2 regions of the Streptomyces sp. NPDC057137 genome follow, and region 1 is predicted to be linked to the other one. Evidence: predicted binding sites of a transcription regulator. Region 1 holds the regulator's gene; the other holds the start of a gene.
What was found. Region 1 encodes HspR, which represses chaperone genes until heat shock. Its sites were predicted from a motif close to TTGAGNNNNNNNNNCTCAA; they were not measured.

Region 1 (3,409 bases):
CCCGGTGCTGCCGTCCGCGGCCCTGGCGCACCTCCTCCAGCCCATCACGCGCGAGATCCACGAACGCGTAGAACTCAGCGCCTCCCTGGTCAACTCACTGGCGCCGCTGAGCGCCGTCGCCGCCGAGGACCCCAACCTCTCCATCACCATGCTCGACGGGCATGTGCTGATCGACGCGAAGGTCGGCGAGGCCGCCCGCGCGGCGACGCAGGAGATCCTGACGGTCCAGCCGGGCTTCAGCCGGGGGCGCAAACTCATGATGGCGGGGCTGTCCCGCTCCCTGGCCGCGATCGAACGAGGCGCCCGATTAAGGCACTTGTACCAGCATCCGGCGCGCTACAGCCCGCACATCAAGGAGTACCTGGAGCACGTGCCGGCCGACCGGCTGGAGGTGCGCACGGTCGAGCAGACCGTCGAGCGCCTGATCATCGTCGACCGCGCCGTGGCCTTCATCCCTGCCAGCGCCAACCGCCATACGGCCCTGGAGATCCGGCACCCGGCCCTGATCACCTATCTTGTCCAGGTCTACGAGGTCCTCTGGTCCCAGGCCACCCCCATGACCGAGCGCCCGCCCGCCGTCTCTCCTGACACCTCCGTCACCGCCGTCCAGCGCAGCATCGCCCGGCTCCTCGTCGAGGGAACCACCGACGAGGCCGTGGCCCGCAGAATGGGCATCAGCGTCCGCACCTGCCGCTCCCACATAGCCAAACTGATGCAGGCCCTCAACGCCTCCAGCCGCACCCACCTCGGCGCCCTGCTCGTCCAGTCCGACCTGGTCGAACCCGAAACGGGCAGCCCGTCGGTGGCCCCCCACTGAGAACTTCCACCTCGGCACGGAGTTCCTGGCGCACCGGGAAAGGCAGACGCCGCGCCCCGGAAACGGGACGCGGCGTCGCAGCTTCTGTCAGCTCACCAGCAGGCGGTTCAGGGGCGCGCGTTCCCCAGGCAGACGTGGTCGGACGACCCTCCGCCGACGGGAGTGCCGATGTTGCTGCTGAACCCACCGGCCGGCATCGTACGGACCAGGGTGCCGACCTGGTCGAAGACCCTGGCGGTCACCGGCCCGTTGTTGACGTAGGAGTGGATGGAACCGAACGCGGCGGTGTCCCAGGGGGTGAAACAGGCGTTGGTGCTGGCGCTGGTGATCCGGTCACCACTGAAGTTGGTGCCGTCGTAGATACAGAGTCTCGCCGCCGGACAGTCCCCGGGCGCCGCCGCGGCCGGAGGCGCCGCGGCCATCATCCCGGCGCCGGCTATCGCCAGGGCCGAAAATACGGACGCGGACTTCTTCTTCCATTCCATGGGATTCCCTCTCAGAGCCTGTTCCGCCGATTCCGGAGGGAACCGGCGGCATCGCCAAGGCAGCTGAAATCAACCGGAGTTCACCAGAATTTCCTGGTGTCTTCCGGTGAGTCACTTGCCGCGTTCAGGCTCTCCCAGGAGCAACTCGCACACCACCGTCATCTTGCTGCACTGCAGAAAGCGGAGGGTGTTAAACCAGGACACAAGCGGGCACAATCGTGCGCTAAGAGCGATCGTGCTGCGACTTACCGTAGCGAGTCGGGCTGGTCCCGGAGCAGAACAAAAGCCCGTCGTCCCCGGAATCCTCCGGGGACGACGGGCTCATGGCCCGCTGCGGGAAGACAGTCGTCCCGCAGCCGAGCGACTAGTCCGACGACAGCTTCGGCTTCGGCCGCCACACCACCAGCGCGCTCGTCTGCTGTATGTCCTGGTACGGCACCAGGTCCCGCCGGTACGACGCGTGGACCTGGGCCTCGCGCTGGCGCATCGCCGCCGCCGCGCCGTCCACCGCCGCGCCGAGTTCGGCCACGCGCGACTGAAGCGCCGCGACCTGGTTCTCCAGCTCGATGATGCGCTTGATGCCCGCCAGGTTGATGCCCTCGTCCTGCGACAACTGCTGCACCTGGCGGAGCAGTTCGATGTCGCGCGCCGAGTAACGCCTGCCGCGGCCCGCCGTACGGTCCGGCGAGACCAGGCCCAGCCGGTCGTACTGGCGCAGCGTCTGCGGATGCAGCCCGGACAGCTGAGCCGCCACCGAGATGACGTACACCGGTGACTCTTCGGTCAGCTCAAAGGCTCGGTTGAACGATGAGTGCGGTCGACGCCGCCCGACCCCGTCCATTGGAGTCACGCTCCCTTCGCTGCCTGGAACAGCTCGTCCCGCGGGTTCTCCCCCACGGTCGCCTTCCGGTAACTCTCCAGCGCGTCACGGGCCTCGGCGCCGAGATCCTTGGGGACGACCACCTCGACGGTGACCAGGAGGTCGCCACGGCTGCCGTCCTTACGTACGGCACCCTTCCCCCGGGCGCGCATCGTACGGCCGTTGGGCGTGCCCGCGGGCAGTTTCAGGGTGACGGGGGGACCACCCAGCGTCGGGACCTTGACCTCGCCGCCGAGCGCCGCCTCCACGAAGGTGACCGGCACGGTGACGGTGAGGTTGTCGTCCTTGCGGCCGAAGACCGGGTGCGCGCCGACGTGGACCACCACGTACAGATCGCCCGCCGGACCGCCGCGCTCGCCGGGAGCGCCCTTGCCGCGCAGCCGGATCCGCTGGCCGTCGCTGACGCCCGCCGGGATGCGGACCTGCATGGTCTTCGAGGACCTGGCACGGCCGCTGCCCTTGCAGACGTCGCAGGGGTCCTGGGCGATCAGCCCACGGCCCTTGCAGTCCACGCACGGGTCGGTCAGCGAGAAGCCGCCGCCCGTGCCGCGCGACACCTGTCCGGTGCCGACGCAGGTCGGGCAGACCCGCGGCGAGCCGTTCTTGTCGCCGGTGCCCGAACACGCCTTGCAGGGCGCCTGGCTGGACATCCGCAGCGGGACCGTGGCCCCGTCGACCGCCTCGGTGAAGCTGAGCGTCACCTCGGACTCGATGTCCTGGCCGCGGCGCGGCTGGGTACGTGTACCGGTGCCGGGACCGCCTCTGTTGAAGAGGCCGCCGAACACGTCCCCGAGTCCGCCGCCGAAGCCGCCGGCGCCACCCTGGCCGCCCTGCGTCCCTCCGCCGCCCTGGGGGCCGCCTCCGAAGAGGTCGCCCAGGTCGAAGTTGAAGGACCCGCCGTTGCCACCGGCGCCGGGGCCGGCCCGGAAGCCGCCCCCGTTGCCGAAGAGCGAGCGCGCCTCGTCGTACTCCTTGCGCCGCTTGGGGTCGCCGAGCACGTCGTTGGCCTCGGAGATCTCCTTGAAGCGCTCCTCGGCCTTGGCGTCGCCCTTGTTGGCGTCCGGGTGGAACTCGCGGGCGAGCTTCCGGTACGCCTTCTTGATCTCGGCCTCGGTGGCGTCCTTGGGGACGCCGAGAACCTTGTAGTAGTCCTTCTCCACGAAGTCCTTGGTACTCATTCCCGACGTCCCTCCTCACTGCCCGTCATGCGTGCCGCATGCGTACTGC
Region 2 (3,409 bases), on a different contig from region 1:
CTTCAGGTCGGCGACCGGCAGTTCCAGTTCGGCGCCGTGCGAGCGCAGGAAGGAGAGCGCGATCTGCGCGGACTCCTTCATGACATCGCCGAGCTGTCCGGTCAGGGTGAGACCCGAACCGCCCGTCTCCGGGTCGGCCAGCGACGCCTCCACAAAGAGGACGTCTCCGCCCGCTCCGGTGACGGCCAGACCGGTGGCCACGCCCGGCACCGCCGTGCGGCGCTCGGCCGGGTCCTGGGCGGACTCGGGCACATGGTGCGGCCGGCCGATGAGGCCGCGCAGATCGCCGTCTCCTACGGAGAGGGGCAGTTCGCGCTCGCCCAGCTCGTGCTGTGCGGCGACCTTGCGGAGCAGTCGGGCGATGGAGCGCTCCAGGTTACGTACGCCCGCTTCGCGGGTGTACTCGCCCGCCAGCTTGCGCAGCGCCTCGTCCTCCAGCGTGACCTCACCGGTCTCCAGACCGGCCCGCTCCAGCTGCCGGGGCAGCAGGTGGTCGCGTGCGATGACGACCTTCTCGTCCTCGGTGTAGCCGTCGAGGCGGACCAGCTCCATACGGTCGAGCAGGGCCTCCGGGATGGACTCCAGGACGTTCGCGGTGGCGAGGAAGACCACGTCGGAGAGGTCGAGTTCGACCTCCAGGTAGTGGTCGCGGAAGGTGTGGTTCTGTGCCGGGTCGAGGACTTCGAGGAGGGCGGCGGCCGGGTCGCCCCGGTAGTCGGAGCCGACCTTGTCGATCTCGTCGAGCAGGACGACCGGGTTCATCGAACCGGCCTCCTTGATCGCCCGGACGATACGGCCCGGAAGCGCGCCTACGTACGTACGCCGGTGGCCCCGGATCTCCGCCTCGTCCCGGACACCGCCGAGCGCGACGCGGACGAAGGACCGCCCCATGGCGTGCGCGACGGATTCTCCCAAGGAGGTCTTGCCGACGCCGGGCGGGCCGACGAGGGCGAGGACGGCGCCGCCGCGGCGGCCTCCGACCACACCGAGACCGCGGTCGTCACGGCGCTTGCGGACGGCCAGGTACTCCGTGATCCGTTCCTTCACGTCGTCCAGGCCGGCGTGCTCGGCGTCGAGGACGCGCTGGGCGCCCCGGATGTCGTACGCGTCCTCCGACCGCTCGTTCCACGGCAGTTCGAGGACGGTGTCCAGCCAGGTGCGGATCCAGGAGCCCTCGGGGCTCTGGTCGGACGACCGCTCCAGCTTGTCGACCTCCTTGAGCGCCGCCTCCCGGACGTGCTCGGGCAGATCTGCGGCCTCCACGCGGGACCGGTAGTCGTCGGACTCGTCCCCGGGGTCGCCGTTCAGCTCGGACAGTTCCTTGCGTACGGCGTCGAGCTGGCGCCGCAGCAGGAACTCCCGCTGCTGCTTGTCGACGCCCTCCTGGACGTCCTTCGCGATGGACTCGGCGACGTCCTGCTCGGCGAAGTGCTCGCGGAGCTGGTCGGTCGCCATCTTCAGCCGGGCCACCGGGTCGGCGGTCTCCAGCAGCTCGACCTTCTGGGCCGTGCTGAGGAACGGCGAGTAGCCGGCGTTGTCGGCGAGCTGCGAGACGTCGTCGATCTGCTGGACCCGGTCCACGACCTGCCAGGCGCCGCGCTTCTTCAGCCAGTCGGTGGCGAGAGCCTTGTATTCCTTGATCAGTTCGGTGACGGAACCGGGCAGCGGGTCGGGCACGGTCTCGTCGACGTGCAGCCCCTCGACCCAGAGGGCCCGCCCGGGCCCGGTCGTACCGGCGCCGATCCTGACGCGGCCCCTGCCGCGGATCAGGGCGCCGGGGTCGCCGTCGGAGAGCCTGCCGACCTGCTCGACGGTCCCGAGGACGCCGGTCCCCGCGTAAGCCCCGTCGAGGCGCGGCACGAGCAGCACCTTCGGCTTTCCCCCGTCGGAGTCGTCGCCGGCGGCCGCCTGGGCGGCCTCGACGGCGGCACGTACTTCGGTGTCGGACAGGTCCAGCGGCACCACCATCCCGGGCAGCACGACCTCGTCGTCGAGCGGCAGCACGGGCAGGGTGAGCGGTGTGGACATGGCAGCCATGGTCTCCCCTTCGGCAGTCAAAACTTGAGCTATGTGGACTCAATGCTTGTGAGCCTGCCGTTGTTCCCCGGATACCTGGGGAGGGTGTTCGCTCTGAGCGATCGAGGTCCACGCCGACCCCTGAGCCGACGGCGCCTCGACGCCCGCTTGAAGTTCGCACTACGAACTAATATGGTTCGTGGCACGAACTAATATGTCATGTGCGTGGGGAGCTGATGAGATGAGCGGGACAAACAGCGGAAACGGGAGCGGGACGAGCGGCGCGCGGCCGACCGTCGTGGTCGTCGGTGGGGGATACGGCGGGTCCGCCGTCGCCAAGGCGTTGGACGAGGGGACCGATGTCGTCCTCGTTGAGCCCAAGGACGCGTTCGTACACGCCGCCGGATCGTTGCGCGCGCTGGTTCAGCCGGACTGGGCGGGCAACATCTTCTTTCCGTACGACAAGCTCCTGAAGCGCGGCAAGGTCGTCCGCGAGCGGGCGGCGTCGGTGGACACGGGCGGGGTCACCCTGGCGTCCGGCGCGCGCGTGGACGCCGACTACGTCGTCCTGGCCTCCGGCTCCGGCTATCCCTTTCCGGCCAAGATGGACACGGACGTCACCGCCGAGGCGCTGGAGCGGATACGGGCGGCGCACAAGGAACTGGCGGGCGCGGAGCGCGTACTGATCGTCGGCGCCGGGCCCGTCGGGCTGGAGCTGGCGGGCGAGATCAAGGCCGTATGGCCGACGAAGCGCGTGGTGGTCGTGGACCCGGCCGAGCAGCTGATGCCCACCTTCGCGCCGGAGATGCGGGACGACCTGCGCCGGCAGCTCGACGCGCTGGGTGTGGAGCTGCGGCTGGGCACGGCGCTCGCGGAGGAGCCGTCGAGCGGGCCGGGGCGGGCGGGGGCGTTCACCGTCGCGACGGTGGGGGCCGGGGAGCTGTCCGCCAACATCTGGTTCCGGTGCCACGGGGTGACCGTCAGCGGTGACTACCTCGGCGGGGAACTGGCCGGAGCCCGCACGCCCCAGGGCCACCTCCGTGTGACCGACACGCTCAACCTCAGCGCGCGCGGCCGTGTCCACCCGCACATCTACGCGCTCGGCGATCTCACGGACCTCGCCGAGTCGAAGATGGCGGGGTACGCGATGCGGCACGCCGAGGTCGTGGCGGCGAACATCCTCGCGCAGGTACGGGGCGAGGAACCGGCCTCCGTGTACCGGCCGTCCCCGGTCCCGTCGATCCTGCTGCCGCTGGGCCCGAGCGGCGGTGTCGGTCAGGTGCCGACGCCCGAGGGGCCCTCCGTGCTGGCGGCGGAGGCGGTGTCCCAGTACAAGGGGGCGGACCTGTTCACGGGCCGGTTCGTGGAGCTGTTCGACACCGCGTGACGGGCT

Region 2: lon (endopeptidase La) is a predicted target of HspR. The motif match lies at 2,062-2,080, and genes of this name have one in related genera.

Annotation. Positions count from the first base shown of each region.
Region 1 is NZ_JBHUUW010000014.1:87,061-90,469, forward strand. It holds gene ACFT9I_RS14715 (LuxR C-terminal-related transcriptional regulator) at 1-817, shown strand, start outside; gene ACFT9I_RS14720 (peptidase inhibitor family I36 protein) at 925-1,302, opposite strand; gene ACFT9I_RS14725 (heat shock protein transcriptional repressor HspR) at 1,667-2,143, opposite strand; gene dnaJ (molecular chaperone DnaJ) at 2,149-3,360, opposite strand.
Region 2 is NZ_JBHUUW010000068.1:31,558-34,966, forward strand. It holds gene lon (endopeptidase La) at 1-2,037, opposite strand, end outside; gene ACFT9I_RS33895 (NAD(P)/FAD-dependent oxidoreductase) at 2,258-3,403, shown strand.